4 regions of the Sporosarcina sp. Y1004 genome follow, and region 2 is predicted to be linked to each of the others. Evidence: riboswitches for the same ligand, from Rfam matches in the RefSeq annotation. Region 2 holds a riboswitch; each other region holds the start of a gene.
What was found. A riboswitch is a leader RNA that binds a small molecule or an ion and turns the genes downstream of it on or off. The one in region 2 is predicted to bind S-adenosylmethionine.
Positions count from the first base shown of each region.

Region 1 (5,207 bases), on a different contig from region 2:
AAGACATCGAGCGAGATGCGAAAGAAACGATTCTGGCAGCAGTAGACGGAGATAACCAGCGTATGATGATTTCTGCATTGCGTAAATTAACACGTTCAAATCCTTATAATATCATCGCTAAAAAACGCGAAGCTTCGGTCAAGCTAATCGAAGCAGAGAAGTTTATCGTTTAACATTCCTACCGATTAACCGATAAATAACTTAATCACACTGGGCACTGCGAGTATGGTTGTCTTTGAATCGCTTAGGATTGAAAGACCTCTATACCATTACCGAGATGTCTTAATAAATAGGGATGCGACTTCGTCGCATCCCTATTTTTCATTTTGGTAATCTTATGGTGGTTGTTCATCCGTCGCTCTCCAAAGACACAAATACAAGAAGTGCCGAAGTGTTTCGGGACGAAAGAATAGCTCGCTTCTTACTTGGAGAGAAGCGGCCAAAGATACAATTTTGGCCGCTCAAACCTTCTACTATTGGATCCCTATTACTATATAAAGGAAGTGTCAATTTCTAATAGAACATCACATAATCTTTGCTGAAAGTTAGTGAAGAATTCAATGTACAAGGTGCTAGAGTGACCGAAATTGCATCTTCGGGCACTTACACTCTTATAGAAGATCATCTATTCTTTTCTTCCAAAGCAACCGCTTTTTTCACTTGAGTTTTGTAGGAACGCGACAGGCAATTAATCACAACAATATGAACGAAAAGAGTGTGGCTATAAGTGACGAAGTCACTTATAGCCACACCTACCTCTCGGTAATAGTGTAGTAAATAATTCGCCGAAAGCGGGCCGGAAATAGTCCAGTGAAAATGGCTATTATCTAGCCCTACTCGCCATTGTTTTAAGCAACTAAACGGTTAATCAACAGCCGTGATCTTTTAATGAAGTAAAATTGCAGATTTCACTTTGACATCCTGCTGTCTATATATGCCAGGTAGTTTTTTCTGTTATACTGTGAAAAATGGAGGCGTTGCGGTATGGGATTAATTTACTACGGTTACCCGAAATGCGGGACGTGTAGAAAAGCGAAAAAGTGGCTTGAAACGAATAACTTGGACTTTCAAGAAGTGAACATTGCGGAAGCTCCTCCGTCAGAAGAGGAACTTGGAAAGATGATTGCAGCTTCTGATTTGGAATTGAAAAAGTTTTTCAATGTCAGCGGCATGAAATATAGAGAGCTTAATTTGAAAGACAAACTGCCTACAATGTCCGATGAAGAAAAAATTAGTTTGCTATCATCAGACGGTATGCTCATCAAAAGACCGATTGTTTATGGAGAAGGAAAAGTAACTGTCGGTTTCAAGGAAGAAGAATTTAATAAAGTCTGGGGCAATTAAGTTACAGTCTTGTCTTTATCAGAGAAATATGACAGAATTGAAGAGAATGAAACTATTTATTTGGAGGGGTATAAATGAGCACACCAAAAGATCTGCGTTATTCTGAAGAACACGAATGGGTAAAGGAAGAAAACGGTAATTACCGCATCGGTATTACACACTTTGCACAATCTGAACTTGGAGATATCGTATTCGTTGAACTTCCATCTGTTGGCGATGAAATCAAAGCGGACGAGCCTTTCGGAAGCGTTGAGTCGGTTAAAACAGTATCTGAATTATATGCTCCAATCAGCGGTAAAGTACTTGAAGTGAACGAAGGACTAGAAGACAGCCCTGAATTCGTCAATGAATCACCGTATGAAAATGCATGGATGGTCGTCGTTGAACCTTCTAACACTTCTGAGTTGGACGAACTTATGTCTGCAGAAGCGTATGATAAAATGACAATCGGAGAATAATTACAACACGGCGCCGGTACATTTCCGGCGTCTTTTGCATCTTACTAGTCGATTTGCGAAGGAGGAACTCTCTTGTCGGATGAAAAAATCATCATAGTAGAGGGCGGTTCGGATAGAAAAAGATTAGCGCGTATACTTGCGGAGTCAGTCAAAATCATTTGTACGAACGGTACAGTAAGCCCATATCGGCTTGAAGAGTTGCTTGCGCCCTATGAAGAACAGGACCTGTATGTTTTTGTCGATGCTGATGAAGATGGTGAAAAAACGCGTGTATTATTTAAAAGAGAATTTCCAGCAGCAATCCATCTATATACAGAAAAAGAGTACCGGGAAGTGGAGACGACCCCGTATAAAGTGTTAGCTGAAATACTACAAAATGCGGATTTCAAAATCCGACCCGAATTTTTACTTTAAAGGATGTAAGATAAATGGAAAATTGGACACGCGAACAGTGGGAGGCAACTTTGAAGGACTCACCCGATTCTGCGTTTTATTTATATACACCGATGTGTGGTACATGTGCAGTCGCTTCTAAAATGATGAACGTCATTTCTGTCATGAAACCGGAAATGCCAATCGGGAAAGCGGATTTGAACTATGTGCAATCTATGGCAATTGACTATGAAATTGAAAGCGTTCCTTGCTTGTTGATACAGAAGGATGGCGTTTTACAACATAAAGTCTATGCTTTTCAGTCAGTCCCGTATCTGTTGGAATTGATTGATTGACAATCAAGACAGGAATTTGATATAATACGACTTAACCAACAATTGAATAGGTCGCTCTTATTAAGAGAGGTGGAGGGATAGTGCCCTACGAAGCCCGGCAACCGTCACGAAAGTGAAATGGTGCCAAATCACACAAAGTGCATAGCATACTTTGAGAGATGAGAGATTGGACAAACGTTTATTTTATGATAACGTAAAGCCTTTCTGCCCGTCTGCAGGAAGGTTTTTTTTGTACAGAAAAGCGGAAGGCGCCTGCAGCTAGACACCAGAAAAGCAGAAGGCGCCGCTAAAGGAACGCAACCTAAGTTCGCGACGTCCTGTCATAACGGTTGCATGACCTGTATCCTGCCGGCCCCCGACAGGCATAAGACAACGAAAGAATTCTTAATTTTAATTTACATAGACAAAATCTCAGAGGTGAAATCAATGATTCAATTAACGGATATTAATAAACGGTTCGGTGAAGGACCCGGCAGTATTACAGCGGTTGAAAATGTATCACTCGAAATAGCTGATGGTGAAATTTTCGGTGTGATCGGTTATAGTGGCGCTGGAAAAAGTACTTTGATTCGACTGTTGAACGGTCTAGAAATGCCTACTTCAGGAAGTGTGAATATCGGCGGTTTGGAAATGTCGGCTATCAAAGGCAAAGCTTTGAGGGAAGCGCGGCAGAAAGTGAGTATGATTTTTCAACATTTCAACTTGCTGTGGTCGCGGACGGTGAAAGACAATATTGCATTCCCTCTTGAAATCGCGGGTGTGCGAAAAGCCGAGCGCGAAAAGAAAGTGGCGGAACTGATTGAACTGGTTGGTTTGACTGGTCGAGAAAATGCGTATCCATCAGAATTGTCGGGCGGTCAGAAACAGCGTGTAGGGATAGCTCGTGCACTTGCAAACGACCCTGAAGTCCTACTTTGCGACGAGGCGACTTCTGCTCTTGATCCGGAAACGACGGATTCGATACTGGATCTTCTGACTGGTATTAATGAAAGGCTTGGACTGACGATTGTTCTCATCACACATGAAATGCACGTAATCCGGAAAATCTGCCATAGGGTTGCAGTCATGGAAGCTGGGAAAGTTGTCGAGATGGGGGACGTACTCGATGTGTTCCAATCGCCAAAAGAGGCCATTACGAAGCGATTTGTTTCTCAAGTGACGGAGCCCGCGGAAGCGAAGCAGGCAATGGCGCATATTAAGGATGAATTTCCAACAGGTACACTTATCAAGCTTGTGTTCGTTGGTGAGCAGACGGAACAACCTGTGCTCGCAAGTCTCATTCGGAAATACGATGTGGGTGTCAATATCGTCCAAGGAAACATTTCCCATACACATGGTGGAGCATATGGCTCACTTATCCTCCAGCTCCTTGGAGATTCAACAATTATTGAGGAAGCAATTCAATACCTCAATGAAAATGATGTTCAGACAGAGGTGATCGGTAATGATTGAAAACCTTTTTCCGAATGTTGATTGGACTAAGATGTGGGAAGCGACAGCAGAAACGCTCTATATGACAGCAATTTCAACACTGTTCACATTGATTATTGGACTCGGACTCGGAATCATACTCTTCCTAACAAGTCCCGGACAACTGTGGTCGAATAAGTTGGTCAATGTTATTTCAGGGGCATTCGTCAATATTTTTAGATCAATTCCGTTTATCATATTAATCATATTGCTTATTCCGTTTACGAAATTTCTTCTTGGCACAATTCGCGGACCGGATGCAGCATTGCCGGCACTTATTATTGGAGCGGCTCCATTCTATGCAAGAATGGTGTTGATTGCATTGCAGGAGATTGATAAAGGTGTAATTGAAGCTTCGAAGTCAATGGGAGCGAAAACGAGGACGATTATTTTTAAAGTTCTCTTACCGGAATCGATGCCAGCACTTGTCTCCGGTATCACCGTAACAGCAATCGCACTTGTCGGGTACACCGCTATGGCGGGGATCATCGGCGCAGGTGGACTTGGGAATCTCGCGTTTTTGGATGGATTCCAGCGCAGTCGTGAGGACGTTATACTAATTGCAACAATCTTAATTTTAATTATCGTTTTCATCATTCAATTCATCGGGGATTTCGCAGTAAGGAAATTTGACAAGAGATAATTCTATGACAGTAACATCAGGCATTGCCTGTAAACTATAAAAGAATAGAAAAAAGGGGAGAAATGATTATGAAAAAGCTTTTTGGGGGAATCGTATTAGCAGTACTTCTATTAGCATTAGCGGCTTGTGGGGCGAAAGATGATAGCGGCGATAACAATGCGAGTAGTGGGGATAATGCTACCGATGAAAAAGTTGACGCAACGGAAATCGTAATTGGTGCATCTAATACACCGCACGCAATCATTTTGGAAGAGGCAGCGCCGATATTGAAAGAAAAAGGTATTGAACTTGTTATAGAAACTTACCAAGACTATGTATTACCGAACAAAGATCTTGAATCTGGCGAATTGGATGCGAACTTCTTCCAGCACATACCTTATTTGGATCAACAAGTAATCGACCATGGTTATAAATTTGCGAATGCAGGGGCTATCCATATCGAACCGATGGCTGTTTACTCGACGGAACATAAAACAATCGAGGACCTTCCTGACGGTGCTGTTATCATATTTAGTAACTCTGTAGCTGAACATGGCCGCGTACTTTCATTACTGGAATCAGCTG
Region 1 is NZ_JBYHFQ010000006.1:138,116-143,322, forward strand. Features, by position in the region: gene AC25Y6_RS06605 (acyl-CoA dehydrogenase family protein) at 1-173, shown strand, start outside; gene AC25Y6_RS06610 (arsenate reductase family protein) at 985-1,344, shown strand; gene gcvH (glycine cleavage system protein GcvH) at 1,419-1,802, shown strand; gene AC25Y6_RS06620 (toprim domain-containing protein) at 1,875-2,216, shown strand; gene AC25Y6_RS06625 (thioredoxin family protein) at 2,231-2,530, shown strand; SAM riboswitch class I at 2,585-2,695, shown strand; gene AC25Y6_RS06630 (methionine ABC transporter ATP-binding protein) at 2,957-3,982, shown strand; gene AC25Y6_RS06635 (methionine ABC transporter permease) at 3,975-4,643, shown strand; gene AC25Y6_RS06640 (MetQ/NlpA family ABC transporter substrate-binding protein) at 4,712-5,207, shown strand, end outside.
Region 1: another riboswitch for S-adenosylmethionine. It lies ahead of AC25Y6_RS06630 (methionine ABC transporter ATP-binding protein); the one in region 2 lies ahead of AC25Y6_RS17645 (methionine biosynthesis PLP-dependent protein).

Region 2 (5,207 bases):
TCCCTTCTTCGAATGTCGCTCTGTGGAGCAGCATATTCGGGCTTGGAATCGTGAATTTAGCAACCGCATCTCCCGCAACACTTTTCAGGAACTTGAAATGTTCGATCATATAATGATTGCTGAAACCGATTTTCCCTGTCACTTTGATGCCGTGTGCTCTCGTTTGAACGCCATTGAATTGAAGACCTTTATCAGTTTCGTAAAATTCAACGCCATCGAAGCCGGAAAGGAAATCGAAATGCCACCATTTACGACGGAATTCTCCGTCTGTCACTGTCTTCAGTCCGGCCTTTTTTTGATTTTCTACTAGCTTTGTGATTTCCTCGTCTTCGATTGTCTGTAATTCTTCGGCAGTGATTTCACCGTTATCTTTTTGCAGGCGTGCTTTTTTTAGACGCTCCGGGCGTAAGAAGCTCCCGACGTGATCCGCTTTGAATGGTGCAACTATTTCATTTTGTTCTTCTACTGTTTTTGTCAATTTATATTCCCTCTTTCTCATAACTAGTATTTTGTTTACGAGTACTTAATTACGTACTGCAACTAGGGTAGATGCTTTTTTCAGTGCTTGCTCAAAATCTTCAATCAAGTCGTCCACATGTTCAAGGCCTACAGAAAAACGTAGTAGGCCATCCGTAATCCCACGTTTCTCCCGTTCTTCTTTCGGCATAGCAGCATGGGACATCGTAGCAGGATAAGAAAGGATTGATTCAACCCCGCCTAGACTCACAGCGAAAACAGGTATACGGACATTGTCAACAAATGCTTTTGCTGTAGCTCTATCTGGCAAACGGAATGACAGAACCGCTCCTGGACTAGTTGATTGTTTCGCATGGACTTCGTAACCTGGATGACTTACTAACCCCGGATAAAATACCTCTTCCACTAAAGAGTGTTCATTCAAATATACGGCGATTTTTTGAGCCGATAAGGATGACTGAGTTAGACGAGCTCCAAGCGTTTTGATCCCTTGAATTAACGAATAGGAATCTTGAGCACCCAATATAGAGCCGAAAGAGTTCTGGATAAACGCCAATCGATTTCCAAGCTCCTCATCCTTCGTCACTGCCAAACCGGCAATAATATCGCTATGTCCAGATAGAAACTTCGTAGCGCTATGGACAACTATATCAACGCCAAGATCAAGGGGGCGTTGGTATAGTGGCGACATGAATGTGTTGTCGAGGAACGTCAGACAGTCATTCGCTTTTGCGAGTTCGACAATGGCTGCAATATCCGTAATACCTAATCGAGGATTGGAAGGTGTTTCTACATAAATTACTTTTGTATTCGGCCGGATTGCACTAGCGGTTTCTTCTAAATTAGCCAGATTAACAAATGTATGGTCGATACCGAACTTTGGTAGGACTTGTGTTACAAATCGGAATGTACCGCCATAGACATCTTCAGTAACAACGATATGGTCACCTGAAGAAAGGAGCATGAAAGCGGAGGAGATGGCAGCCATCCCAGAAGCAAATGCTAATCCGCGTTCACCGCCTTCCAATGAGGCTATTGTTTTTTCCAATGCATCTCTCGTTGGATTACCAGAACGGCTGTAATCATAGGGACCAAATTCGTCAAAGCTTTCTTGATGAAATGTTGAAGATAAGTAAATAGGTACATTCACTGCACCCGTTTTCCGTTCGGAATCTCCACGTGTCGATGCGTGTATAAGTGTCGTTTGTAATCGTTCATTATTGAGACTCATTGTTGAAGCACCTCGCTTTTTAATGTTGAAAACACTTGCTTTAAATCGGCAATCAAATCTTCTACCTCTTCCACTCCGACTGAGAAACGTAAAAGACTATCGTCAACGCCCCGTCGTATCCGTTCTTCACGTGGTATTTCCGCATGTGTCTGTGTTGCTGGGTAAGTAATAAAACTCTCCACGCCTCCGAGACTTTCAGCAAATGTAATAAGTTTTAGATTTGCTAAGAAAGGTCCAACCCATTCACTATTTTGCAAGCGGAAGGAAAGCATACCGCCTTTCCCGGGATAGAGAACGTCCGCAACATGTGGTTCGCTCTTCAAGTAATTTGCGATTATCTTTGCATTTGCATCATGTTGCTTCATTCGTAAGTGCAGTGTTTTTAGTCCCCTAATGATTAACCATGAATCGGAAGGTGACAGAACTGCACCGATAGCATTATGGTTGGTTGCCAATACTTCACAGAGCTCCGTGCCTTTTGCAACTACAAGACCGGATAGGACATCGTTATGTCCTCCGATGTATTTCGTGGCGCTGTGTATAACAATGTCTGCGCCTAGCTCAATTGGTCTTTGGAAATAAGGCGTTAAAAATGTGTTATCGACAATCAGTAATAAATTATGCTTTTGGGCGAGTTTCGCGTATTGACGTATATCAAACTCCTGCATAAGTGGATTTGTCGGTGTTTCGATAAATAGGGCTCTTGTCTTCGCAGTTATCAATTTCTCAGTTTCATGGACATCAGTAAAATCCGTATATGTTGTTCCGATTGAATAGACATCGGAATACTGCTTTAGTAGGCGATAGGTACCCCCGTAAATATCTTCCGGAACAATCAAATCATCCCCTGGACGGAAAAGTGATAAAACAAGCTGAATCGCAGCCATCCCTGAACTACATGCAAAACCGGCGTCACCGCTCTCTAAATCTGCAATGCCTTCTTCCAAAATGGAACGGGTCGGATTTTTCGTCCGCGTGTAGTCATAGCCAGTTGACTGACCTAAGCCTTCGTGTTTAAAGGCGGTCGATAAATAGATTGGTGGGTTCACTGAACCAGTTTTCGGATCACTGTTATTACCAAGTTGTACAAGTATTGTTTCCAAACTTCGTCTTGTCATTGGATTCACTCTCTTCTTTTAAAATCAAAAAGAGGACCCTCTATATGGAGAGGGTCCTCGAAATGTCGAAGTCAATCTCCTTATCTTCTAGGTAAATAGATACCTATTGGAATTAGCACCGTACCTAAACAGGTTGGTTGCTGAGACGTCATCGGGCCAATCCCTCTGTCTCTCGTGATAAGAATAAAATATGAAGTTGTTTGAATATACAATTTAGATAATTCTACCATGGCATGAATTATAAAACAAGAACCAGATTCCTAATGCTTTTCCCGAAGCAGCTGCATTCGTTGATTGAACAAACTAGGATAAGATAGAAATCCGAGTAAGACACTGGTTACTGCTGCGGTCGTTAATAAGAGAAAGATGATCAGCAATTGAAACTGAACAGCTTGAATTGGGTCAGCTCCAGCAATGATTTGACCACTCATCATACCAGGCAGTTGAACTAATCCCATTGTTTTCTGACTCTCGATTGTCGGAATCATACTGGCTTTGATAGAATTGATCAGTTGTCTATGAATGGCTTGTTTTGGCGTTCCCCCAAGTGACAGGATAAGTTCCGTTTCGTCGCGATGCGTTTCAACCTCTGCCGTAAATCGGTTAAGGAAAAGGATTGACAATACCATCGAATTACCGATAATCATGCCGCTGATTGAAATGATATATTGTGCAGTTGCGGGTACAATCTGGAAGCCTAGTAAAATACTTTGGGTTAGCACTTCAACGAAAATTAAGGTGACTGCAATTTTCCATGTAATTCCCTTGATGGCTGTCCCTTTCTTTCTGGCATTTTGTGTCGCAGCTACAATCATCAATGTAACCATTAACACGATATACAAAATATTTTCTGAGTCGAAGACAAATTTAAGAATATATCCGACTGCGAGAAGCTGTATAATCGACCGGATTGTTGCAATGATCGTGTCCTTTTCTAATCCTAAACGGAGCGTCTTTGATAATACAAGGGGAATGATAACGAATATAAGGGTGATGGCTAATGTTAAATAAGTCATACGGAGGATACCCCTCCTTCTACAAACTGCCTCACTAACTCATTCGTCGATGATTTTAATAAGTTACTTTCACAGGTTTCGATGATTTGCCCTTCCATAACAACCCATGTGTAATCACCAATTGATAAGGCTTGTTCCAGATTATGTGTAATCCAGATGATTGTTGTACCATATTTCCGATTGATTTTGCCGATTAATTCCTCGATTTCAGTTAACGACGATCGGTCTAAAGAAGAGGTGATTTCATCGAGCAATAAGATTTCCGATTTATTGATCAATGTACGGGCAATTGATACTTTTTGACGCTGTCCGCCTGATAATTCGTCGATTTTTCGGTGCAGAAATAGTTTGTCGAGGCCCACATCATCTAGAATTTCAACTGCATCTTGTTCTGGCAGTTTTTTACCTTGAAGTTCTAGGGGCAGTGCTAAGTTATGATAAATAGTCCCCTTTATCATCGGTGCACTCTGAAGTGCAATGCCGACATGACGCCGTAGTTCAACAGGTTCATAGGCGGAAATGGGTTTGTCATGAATATAAATTTCCCCGGAGGTGGGGGAAATCAATCCATTACACAATTTGAGCAACGTTGTCTTTCCCGCTCCCGAAGGACCGACGAGTGTCGTAATTTTGCCTTTTGGAAAGGAGCCCGTCACGTTTTTTAAAATATGTATATCCCCTATGGAATAGTCAACGTTATAAAAATGTAATGCAGGTTCATATAAATTGGACATGTTAATCGCTCCTAGACTTTCTTATTAATAATAATTCTAATCTAAGGGTTGTATTCATGCAAGGAACATTGATTCAAGCTCTTATAATTCAATAAATGTTTAGTACTATTCATATAGCGTGCGTTTTGTGCTATAGTGACCACTATATTGGGACGTCTACTATTCCTTGAAGTGTAAAATAGACTTTTAACCAATGAAACTTAGTACTGGTTTAAAACGTATATGTATTGAACGAGACGACTTTTTTAAAAAAGAGTGGGGTCCAAACGTTTTGAGTTTGGACCCCGTTTTTTTCCAATATGAGATACTCAATTGGTTTAATCGTATGGAGGTGCAATGATGGAGAGCAAGACTGAAACTGCAGTGTATTGGGCATTTCTGAGTCACGCACAATGGAATATGTATATCGCAGCGACAACAAAAGGGCTTTGTTATGTGGGTTCTTTAAATGCTTCATCTGCGGAATTAGCTGTATGGGTGAAGAAACGGCTTGCGGACCACATTCTGATTGAAGACGCTGAGGTTTTGCAGCCGTATGTAGTTGAATTGATTGATTATTTGGAGGGGCGGCGAAAAGAATTTTCATTGCCGATGGATCTTCACGGTACGCCTTTTCAATTATCAGTCTGGA
Region 2 is NZ_JBYHFQ010000036.1:4,248-9,454, forward strand. Features, by position in the region: gene AC25Y6_RS17635 (5-methyltetrahydropteroyltriglutamate--homocysteine S-methyltransferase) at 1-478, opposite strand, end outside; gene metC (cystathionine beta-lyase) at 524-1,708, opposite strand; gene AC25Y6_RS17645 (methionine biosynthesis PLP-dependent protein) at 1,705-2,826, opposite strand; SAM riboswitch class I at 2,904-3,010, opposite strand; gene AC25Y6_RS17650 (ABC transporter permease) at 3,087-3,842, opposite strand; gene AC25Y6_RS17655 (ABC transporter ATP-binding protein) at 3,839-4,576, opposite strand; gene AC25Y6_RS17660 (methylated-DNA--[protein]-cysteine S-methyltransferase) at 4,916-5,207, shown strand, end outside.

Region 3 (5,207 bases), on a different contig from region 2:
GGTGAAAGTCATATGTTCGGGCCGGATACTGTTCGATTCTTCACGAAAATTAAAACGGTGTCAGAAAGATGGCCAGAAACTACAGATATCAAAAAAGGTGTTGCATTCGACTTTCCAAGTAATCGGAATTGATTTGTTACTACTATTGATGGAGAAAGAGGGATAAGAAAATGACAAAAGTGATAAAGGATACATCGTCATTAGTTGAAAAGGATCGTCAAAATATATGGCATCACATTTCCGCCTACAATGAAAAGAATCCTCCGATGATCGTCGAAAGCGGAAAAGGGGCTTGGATCACCGATCATAGAGGCAATCGTTACTTGGATGGAATGTCTGGACTCTGGTGTGTGAACGTCGGATACGGGCGTGAGGAACTCGCGAAAGCTGCGTATGAACAGATGAAAAAACTGGCCTATGCACCTATGACCCAAAGCCATGAACCTGCCATTGAGCTTGCTGAAAAGTTGAATGACATGCTAGGCGGCGATTATGTATTTTTTTATTCGAATAGCGGATCTGATGCAAACGAAGTGGCATTCAAGCTTGCACGTCAATACCATCAGCAAAACGGGGAACCGTCACGTTACAAATTCATCTCACGTTACAGGGCTTACCACGGTAGTTCTATGGGCGCGCTCTCAGCCACTGGTCAAGCTCTACGGAAATATAAATATGAACAGCTCGTTCCAGGTTTTCTGCATATTGCACCACCGGATAATTATCGCAGGCCAGCAAATCAATCGGTTGAAGAATACAACATACAACGTGCGCAAGAGTTTGAAGAAAAAGTTATTTGGGAGCAGAAAGAAACAATTGCCGGGATTATTATGGAGCCTCTTATTACTGGTGGCGGAGTCTTGATCCCACATCCGATTTACTTGGAAAAAGTTCAAGAAATCTGTAATCGCCACGGCGTCCTTCTAATCATTGATGAGGTTATCTGTGGATTCGGACGAACTGGGAAAGCATTTGGCCATCAGCACTTTAACGTAAAGCCGGACATCATTACGATGGCGAAAGGGCTGACAAGCGCCTACTTACCGTTATCAGTTACAGCTGTGCGAAAAGATATTTACGAAAAGTTTGACACAGGTGAAGAAAATAGCCACTTCCGTCATATCAATACTTTTGGCGGGAATCCTGCAGCTTGTGCCGTGGCATTGAAGAACCTCGAAATTATTGAGAACGAAAGCCTTATTGAACGGTCTGCCGAGCTTGGTGAGCGTCTTCAAAAAGAGTTGGCAAGCCTAATGCAGCACCCGTTTGTTGGTGATATCCGCGGTCTCGGTTTCCTCTTAGGAATTGAACTAGTTGAAGACAAGAAAACGAAAGAACCTGCTTCCAATGCGCGTGTCGCCAAAATTATCGGGGAATGCAAGGCAAATGGACTTATTATCGGAAGAAATGGCGATACGGTAGCTGGTTATAATAATATTTTAGCACTCAGTCCGCCATTGTCCTGCACTGACGAAGATGTAGATTTCATTATTGCTGTTGTAAAGAAAGTGTTTAAAGAAAACGAATGATACAAATGGGTAGAGGTGTGTATTCACCTCTGTTTCCTAATTATTGGGAAATCCTTAGTTTTTAGATGTTTTCTTTTTAAAAACTGTAGAAACCTGTTTCTCGCTACGGTTTTTCATCCGACGGAAGTTCTCGATATGTTTCCAAATTGCGATGCCGAATAATAATACTGCCGCTATAATGGGCCCGTATCCTTCTGCCCAAACTGCCATCGCGATGAGCGTCACGTACAGCATCAGCACGCCAAACACGAGAAAGTCTGTTACTATCGCCACGATGACAAATAATGCAAAACCAACGAGTCCAACCTTCCAGTCGATGGCGAGCAGCACGCCAATAATCGTGGCGGTTCCTTTGCCGCCGTTGAACTTCATATAAAACGGGAAGTTGTGCCCAATCACGGTTGCAGTACCCGCGAGGAATAATAGTAAAGCTACAATTTCTCCTGGAAGTCCTGCATTCTCTGCGAAATATCTCACAAATAGGACAGCTACTGCACCTTTACCGATATCGATTGCAGCAACCAGTGCGCCGAATTTTTTCCCGAGAACGATTGTGGCATTCGAAGCACCGGCATTTTTCACCCCGGTTTCTTTTAGGTTAACGCCCGAAATTATCTGTGCGACAACCGATCCATGTAAGCAACCGATGGCATATCCCGAAACTAGTACACTTGTAATCCATAACCACATAACCATTCCTCCAAAACATTGGTAAATTAATTGTAACATTAGAGGTAAACGCAAGGTTCAGAAAAATTATTTAATAATCTCTTGACTTTGTCTCGCGCTATCTACTATACTATGTCACAAGATGGAAAACTGAATGATACAAACTCTTATCAAGAGCGGCGGAGGGAATAGGCCCTGCGATGCCCGGCAACCGACAAGCGACCAGCTTGTAAAGGTGCTACTTCCTACAGATCGGTTCGGATGATCTGAAAGATAAGGGGAGGAAAAAGCGAAAGCGTAACCCTCTTCTTAAGCGAAGGGGGTTATTTTTTATTTCCAAAATACCCCCAGCGCCTCCGCAGATCACAATCAATTCCATCTAAAAAACTTTGGAGGTAATGACTTTGACAAAACTTAAACCCGAAACACTTCTTCTACATGGTGGACAAAAACCCGATCCCGTAACAGGTTCTCGTGCAGTTCCAATTCATAGAACTTCATCATTCGTATTTCGTGATACAGAACATGCTCAAAAATTGTTTGGACTGCAAGAAGCAGGCAACATCTATACGCGTATTACAAATCCAACCGTCGCTGTTTTTGAAGAACGTATAGCACTTCTTGAAGGAGGAACGGCGGCAGTTGCATTATCTTCAGGAATGGCGGCTATTGCATTTTCTATCCTAAATGTCGCAGGCGCAGGTGATGAAATTGTCGCGGCGAGCAATTTGTATGGTGGTACGTATAATTTATTTGCCAATACGCTTCCGCGTTACGGCATCAATGTAAAATTTGTCGATGTAACGGATCCTGAAAACTTCCGCGCAGCGATTACAGATAAAACAAAAGCTTTATTTGCAGAAACAATTGGTAATCCGAGTTTACATGTGCTTGATATTGAAGCGGTTGCGGACATTGCACATGAAAACGGTCTACCACTTCTAATAGACAGTACGTTTGCATCTCCATACGGTTCAAATCCAATCGAATTTGGTGCAGATGTCGTGATCCACTCTGCAACGAAATGGATTGGCGGACATGGTACAACAATCGGTGGAGTTGCTGTTGATGCGGGTACGTTTGATTGGACACAAGGACGGTTCCCAGGCTTTACTGAGCCGGATGAATCTTACCATGGCCTTCGTTATGGAATTGACACTGCAGGCGCGGCGTTTGCCACTAAGCTACGTGTTCAATTGTTACGAGACTTTGGACCTTGCTTAGATCCGGATAGTGCCTTTAACTTCTTACAAGGACTTGAAACACTGCATCTGCGTGTGACAAGACATAATGAAAATGCTATCAAAGTGGCAGAATTCTTGAAACAGCATCCATCTGTTGAATGGGTAACGTATACTGGGAACGAAGATCACCCATCATATGACCTTGCGAAAAAGTACTTGAAAAACGGCTTCGGCTCCATTATCGTTTTCGGTATCAAAGGCGGGCGTGAGGCTGGTCGAAACGTAATTGACAACGTTAAAATCTGGTCGCACGTAGCTAACGTTGGCGATGCAAAATCCTTGATCATCCATCCTGCTTCAACGACGCACCAGCAGCTTGGCCCTGAAGATTTGAAAAAATCAGGCGTTACCGAGGAACTAATTAGACTATCGGTCGGTCTTGAATCAGCAGAAGACATTATTGCAGATTTAGCGCAGGCTATTGAAGCAGCAGTCGCTGTAACAGTATAATTTTTGGAAGAAAGATGGCTATGACAATCGTCTTAGTTTGTTACGCCCTATAGCCATTTAAGAGAATCTGAAAAATGGGGACTTGTTATTAAGCAGTCCATGGAGGTGGCGAAATGCCGTCAATCAAGGTTGCTCTACTCGGCTTCGGCACTGTAGGTGAAGGGATTTACAGAATTTTGAATGAAAGAAAGAATGAGATTAAGCAACAAACAGGCTGTGAAATCGATATAGTTGCCATCCTTGTTCGCGATATAGCGAAAGTACGTCTAGCAACACCAGGGGTAAAAGTGACGGGAGACATCCAGGACATACTGATGAACCCGGACATTGATTTCATCTTTGAGGCAATTGTTGGTGAGGAACCTGCTTATACGTATCTTTCAGATGCAATCGAAAAGGGCAAAAACATTATAACGGCAAATAAGAAAATGTTCGCGACACATGGTCCGGCATTATTGAAGCATGCGGAATTCCGGGGCGTTCAGGTCGGTTATGAAGCAACTACAGCGGGTGGAGTACCAATTATCCGTACAGTGAAAAACTTGTTACCTGCAGATCGAGTACGACGAATCAGAGGGATTTTAAATGGAACCTCAAATTTCATTTTGACAAAGATGCGGGAAGAGAAAGTTCCATTTAACACTGCACTTTTTGAAGCACAAGAGCTCGGTTATGCAGAAGCAGATCCGACTGACGATGTTAGTGGTAAAGATGCTTTTCGAAAACTGATGATTTTAAGTGCACTGTCATTTGGTACCCAGCCTGATTGGCGAGACATTCCGATAGTCGGAATCGATGGAGTTAAAACTGAAGATGTTGCGGAAGCATTAAAGGGGAAACTTCGTTATCGGCATATCGCGGAGATTTCAATTGATGAAAAGGGTGTCTTGCGAGGAAGTGTGGGACCGGTACTGATTGGTCCTGACAATCCGTTATATGGAGTCGACGGTGTTGATAATGCAATTATTGTTGAAACTGATTATCTAGGGTCCCTTACTCTTGTTGGCCCGGGAGCAGGCATGTATCCGACAGCAAGCGCATTGATCGGAGACTTCTTATATATGGTTGGACAACGTGAAAAGGTTCTTATCAAAAGTTAAGAAAAAGGCGATTCCATCTCAGGAATCGCCTTTTCAACTCATTTTTTTAGCTTCATTAACTTAGCTTCTACTTTCAATGCTTTGATCAATGAGGCAACCATCAGCAACATGACGAATGAGAATGGCAACGCCGCGATGATAATGGTGTTTTGCAAGGCTGTAAGTCCGCCGACAGAAAGTAAAATGAGGGCAATTGTCGATTGGATGATCCCCCA
Region 3 is NZ_JBYHFQ010000008.1:93,408-98,614, forward strand. Features, by position in the region: gene AC25Y6_RS08050 (CoA-acylating methylmalonate-semialdehyde dehydrogenase) at 1-132, shown strand, start outside; gene AC25Y6_RS08055 (aminotransferase) at 171-1,529, shown strand; gene AC25Y6_RS08060 (glycerol-3-phosphate acyltransferase) at 1,584-2,219, opposite strand; SAM riboswitch class I at 2,363-2,478, shown strand; gene AC25Y6_RS08065 (O-acetylhomoserine aminocarboxypropyltransferase/cysteine synthase family protein) at 2,603-3,892, shown strand; gene AC25Y6_RS08070 (homoserine dehydrogenase) at 4,006-4,992, shown strand; gene AC25Y6_RS08075 (BCCT family transporter) at 5,031-5,207, opposite strand, start outside.
Region 3: another riboswitch for S-adenosylmethionine. It lies ahead of AC25Y6_RS08065 (O-acetylhomoserine aminocarboxypropyltransferase/cysteine synthase family protein); the one in region 2 lies ahead of AC25Y6_RS17645 (methionine biosynthesis PLP-dependent protein).

Region 4 (5,207 bases), on a different contig from region 2:
TGTCAACATCTCCCTTCATATATAGCGAGTGTACAAAACGCCTCTTTTAGTAGACCGGTACCCATCCTTCTTGTGTTACGAAGATGCGTGCAGCTACTACTTTGCGATCGGCAGCGAGTGTGAAGTAGTGGCGGATGTTTTCCGGAACGGAGATTAAATCGCCTGGGTTAAGATGCACTTCAAAGAAACGGTCGTCTTTTCCTTGGATGATGAATACGCCGTGTCCACTGACAATGTAACGTACTTCATCGTCTGTATGATGGTGTTCTTGTTCGAAGTTTTTCAGAAGCTCGTCCAAATTAGGTGTCGCATCTGATAGTGAGATAATGTCTGCTGTTTTATAACCGCGGCGTTCTGAAATGTCGTCGATTTCTGTTTTAAAAGCCTTTAGAATCTCTGCTTTTTCTTCATCCGTTAAATTGAATTTTTCACGAAGGTTTTCGGGTAGCTTTGCGATATCCCAGTGCTCATAAACGACTTCTTGTTGCTCTAGAAATGCTGCAACCTCTGTGTGTGTTTCAATAACTTCGTTTGTTCCTTGAATTGTAATTGTCGCCATTTTACTCATCTCTCCTCTAAACTATTTTTAGTTTTCACTTACACTTACACTTACACTTGCACATTTAAGCGGGCTTCAATGATCCGAATACAGTCATGGAAATTAGTGAATGGGGAATAAGGAATGTTCAATTCCTCACATTTTTCAATTAAGAAATCCCTAGCAATGATGATATCGGCAAGCTTTGCCGCTTCTAGGTCTGTAATCGAGTCACCGATGACAATGCTCGTTTGCTGTTCGGTCGTATTGTCGCGAATAATTGTCGGCTTACAGCAACCACAGCCTTGATTTACACAGTTCTCATCACATTCATGCGGGTAAAGGATATTGATGTGTTCTCCTGAAAAATCGCTTTCGTTGCAATAGACTTTATCGAACGGCCCGAATGGTTCAAGCAATGGGTGAATGAAAAAGTCGATGCCGCCGCTTACGATATAGAGCGGGATGTTTTTCTCGCGGGTGAACTGAACAAATTCACCAAAACCTTCTCTGATTTCCGCGTCCTCCAAAACGAACGACACGATTTGTTCTTTTTGGGAAGTGGGCAATAAAGCAAAGAGTTCTTTGACCCCTTTTTGAATGGACACTTTTTGCGCCATAATATCGTCCTTTATCGCTTCCCACCCCTGTGGAGCGAACTTGTCCATAATATTGATAATATTATCTTTCATCGTAATTGTACCATCGAAATCACAGAAAATTACTGGATTGAACTCTGCACTCATCCATATGTCCTCCTTGCCTTTTATCAATAAAACCTCTTCTATTATATAAGAAGAGGTTTTATTGATACATCTTCTTATCTACAACAACACATAGCGAGAAGTAGCCTAGTGTCCCTCTACCTAGATAAGAAATCTCGTATTTTTTTCAATTAATTGTGATTATTTCATCTACCCATAACTTTGTCAATCAATGCCTACCCGACAACGGTTTTAAGAGGTAACCAGTAAGGCTTTTTCCTGCGCCTTTCGCTCTTCCTCTTCCGGTATACGAATGAATTTCACGATGATCGCACTCACTACATAAAGTGCACTGAAAATCCACACGACCCCTTCTGCTCCAACTAACCCGATAAACGCCAAAGCGATTGCTGGTGCTACGAATGTAGACAGACCCGCGGCAAAGTTCAACACGGACATTGCCGCGCCTTTATCCTCACCTGCAACGGACGGTACGAGGGCACCGATTGGAACGTAGCCCGCTACCAACCCACCCCAGATGAATCCAACAATGCTCGTCATGAGAATGCTACCATTTGTAATCACTGGTACATAGAACAGAAGTGGCGTGAATATCGCGCAACCGATTCCACCAAACCAAATAATTGTGTTTTTCCAACCGAATTTATCCCCAATGAAGCCGAACACTAAATTGAAAATGATGTTTCCTAAGAAAAACGTTCCCCATAATTGCAGCCAAGCACTTGTTTCAATGCCATGTTGCGCCATATGCATCGGTAAGAATACTGGGAATCCATAGACACTTAAACTATTGATAACACGGACAACCCCACCTGCAGCAACCCGTTTGTTTGTTTTCAAAATGGTGATACCCTTCAATAATTCCGTGACCGCTTCTTTTTTGTTCGCGAGTTTTTTCTTTTGGAACTTGTCTTTATTGAGTACTAAAGCAAAGAATGCACCGAGACATACCCAGAAAATAGATGACCACATTGTATTGATGTAACCGAGATACTGGATTGCGTAACTTGAATAGTATGCGCCCAGCACCATCATTCCCGCACAAAACGCAAACCAGAACCAACCAACGGCAGAACTCAATTTGTTTTGTGGAGTTTTATAAATGACCCATGTCAAGAAGGAATAGGCAAACAATGGATAACCAAAACCTTTAATGAAATAAGTGAGTAGCATAATCGGATAATTCATCGTTGAAAAACCGAATGTGATAAACCCTGCGGTACCGACAATATAAACAGCTAAGCCGATTGCCATTGTACGTTTCGGACCAAATACCTCTACACAGACGCCTGAAAACCAAGAAGACAGCGCGATCGAGATTCCATAGACTGTGAAAATAGCAGCTGACTGTTGAATGGTTAACCCGCTTTCAATTAGAAACGGACTTAGCCAACCAGCTTCAATTCCGTCTCCCATCATGAACAGCATGACTCCGAAAAAGCCCCACCCTAAATTTTTCGTAATTCCAATTCTTTCTAACATACTGTTCTCTCCATTTCTATTTATAAATGCGGGACAAATTGACTGAAAAATAAAAAAACTCTTCCTGTAAAGACAGAAAGAGTTGGTGGCATACATCGCTAGTGCAATGTAAATATGCTTTACCCTTTCTATCTCTCAAGCTACGCTTGCTGGATTTGGCACAATTATGTTGCCGAAGTTTCATAGGGCCAGTCCCTCAACTTCTCTCGATAGAAAAAAACTATGAAATTGGTCGAAAAGTGTCGGAAGTTAAACTAATGAGTTAACTGTATAGAACAATTAATCTTAAGTCAACCACTTATTCAAACTTTCTAAAAAAATAGTTTGAATTGTGCTATACTATCTAGCATAAATCGTTTGATTGAAAGGATTTTTGCTATGAAATCATATATTGATATAGAAAACGGTGTTGTCCCCTCGGTTTGTGCGCTTGATTGTCCAGACCAATGTGGATTGCTTATTCATAAAGAAGACGGGAAAATCGTTAAAATTGAAGGCGATCCCGATCATCCCATCACAAAAGGCAGTATTTGCAACAAAGTTCGACATATGACTGAACGCCTTTATGACCCAAAAAGGATTACTACTCCTTTAAAACGCGTCGGGGAAAAAGGCGATGGACAATTCGTTCCAATCAGTTGGCAAGAAGCCATTACAACCATCACAGATCAATGGAAAAAACTGATTTCTGAAGAAGGTCCGGAATCGATTCTTCCTTACAGTTTCTATGCCAATATGGGGAAACTCAGTTCCAAAGGGATGGATCGCCGTTTCTTCAACCGCCTTGGTTCGAGTCAACTGGACCGAACGATTTGTTCAGTCGCTGGCGAGGTCGGCTACAATTACACGATGGGCGGGCGTTTTGGAACAGATCCGGAAGAGATGACGGAAACGAAATTATTTGTTTTCTGGGGCATCAATGCCGTCAGTACCAATATGCACCAAATCATGATTGCGCAAAAAGCGAGAAAAAACGGTGCTAAAATCGTCGTCATTGACGTCCATAAAAACCAGACCGGACGCATGGCTGATTGGTTCATCCCCATCCTTCCCGGAACTGATGGAGCGCTTGCACTCGGAATCATGCATGTTCTTTATAAGGAAAAACTGGTCAATCAATCGTTTTTGGAACAATATACAATCGGCCACGAAGAGCTCGGCGAGCATGTATTGCAGCACTACGACCCGCACACGGTTTCCGCCATTACGGGCGTGCCAGAGGAAGATATCTATGAATTGGCGCGGATGTACGGGACCGTCTCCCCTTCGATGATTCGCATCGGCAATGGGCTGCAGCATCATGATAACGGCGGCATGATGGTCCGGACGATTTCCTGTTTGCCTGCTTTGACAGGGCAATGGGCATTGAAAGGCGGAGGGGCGCTCAAATCGAATTCCGATTATTTGACGCATAATACTGCCGCACTCGAACGTCCCGAACTTCAGGTAGTGCCAACGCGCAGATTCAATATGAATTTATTGGGACAAGCATTAATGGAAGAACAACAGCCGATTCGCTCTTTGTATGTCTATAATAGCAACCCCGCCGTTGTCGCACCGGAAGCCAATAAAGTACGGAATGGCTTAGCACGCGAAGATTTGTTCACAGTTGTCCATGATTTATTTTTGACAGACACTGCCTTGTACGCGGACATTGTTTTGCCAGCGACATCCGCTTTCGAAAACACGGACATCTATACGTCCTTCTGGCATCACTACATTCATTTGCAGGAACCCGTCATCGAAACTTACGGGGACAGTAAATCCAACCCGGACGTTTTCAGATTGCTGGCGCAAGCAATGGGCTTTGACGATCAACCATTTCTAGACAACGATGAGGAAATGGTTGACCAAGCGTTAAGCAATTTGTCCAACCCTCATTTATCCGAAGTGTCGTATGCTGCTTTAAAGGAAAAACGCTATATGAAAGCAAGCGGCACCGGCGATTTCTTATACAATTTAAAGACACCTAGTGGAAAAATCGAGTTGTATTCGGAACAGATGAAATCAGCGGGATTCCCGGCCCTGCCTACGTACATCCCGATTATTCAGGATTCCGATCATCCTTTACTTTATGTACCTGCAATTAACCATAACTTCATGAATACGATTTTTTCGAACAATGAAAAACATATCAAGCTTGAAAAAGTGCCTAAGTTGTTCATGAATCGACTAGATGCGGAAAGTAGAGGAATCGAAGACGGAGCGGCTGTCCGTATATGGAATGAGCGCGGTGAATGTGAGTTTACTGTTTCTGTCGGCGAGCAGGTTCTTCCTGGCGTTGTTGTGAGTCAAGGGATATGGGGAGATCAATCGGGTCATAAACGTCTGGTTAATGCATTAACGCCGGATCGGATTGCGGATATGGGCGGCGGCGCAACGTTCTTCTCGGGGCGTGTGGAAGTGGCGGGTTTGTGATTAGATATGTGCGCTGGGGTTTTCCATTGTTGAGAGAGATTTAA
Region 4 is NZ_JBYHFQ010000021.1:61,308-66,514, reverse strand. Features, by position in the region: gene AC25Y6_RS14075 (1,2-dihydroxy-3-keto-5-methylthiopentene dioxygenase) at 47-559, opposite strand; gene AC25Y6_RS14070 (2-hydroxy-3-keto-5-methylthiopentenyl-1-phosphate phosphatase) at 610-1,284, opposite strand; gene AC25Y6_RS14065 (MFS transporter) at 1,495-2,745, opposite strand; SAM riboswitch class I at 2,871-2,961, opposite strand; gene AC25Y6_RS14060 (molybdopterin oxidoreductase family protein) at 3,124-5,163, shown strand.
Region 4: another riboswitch for S-adenosylmethionine. It lies ahead of AC25Y6_RS14065 (MFS transporter); the one in region 2 lies ahead of AC25Y6_RS17645 (methionine biosynthesis PLP-dependent protein).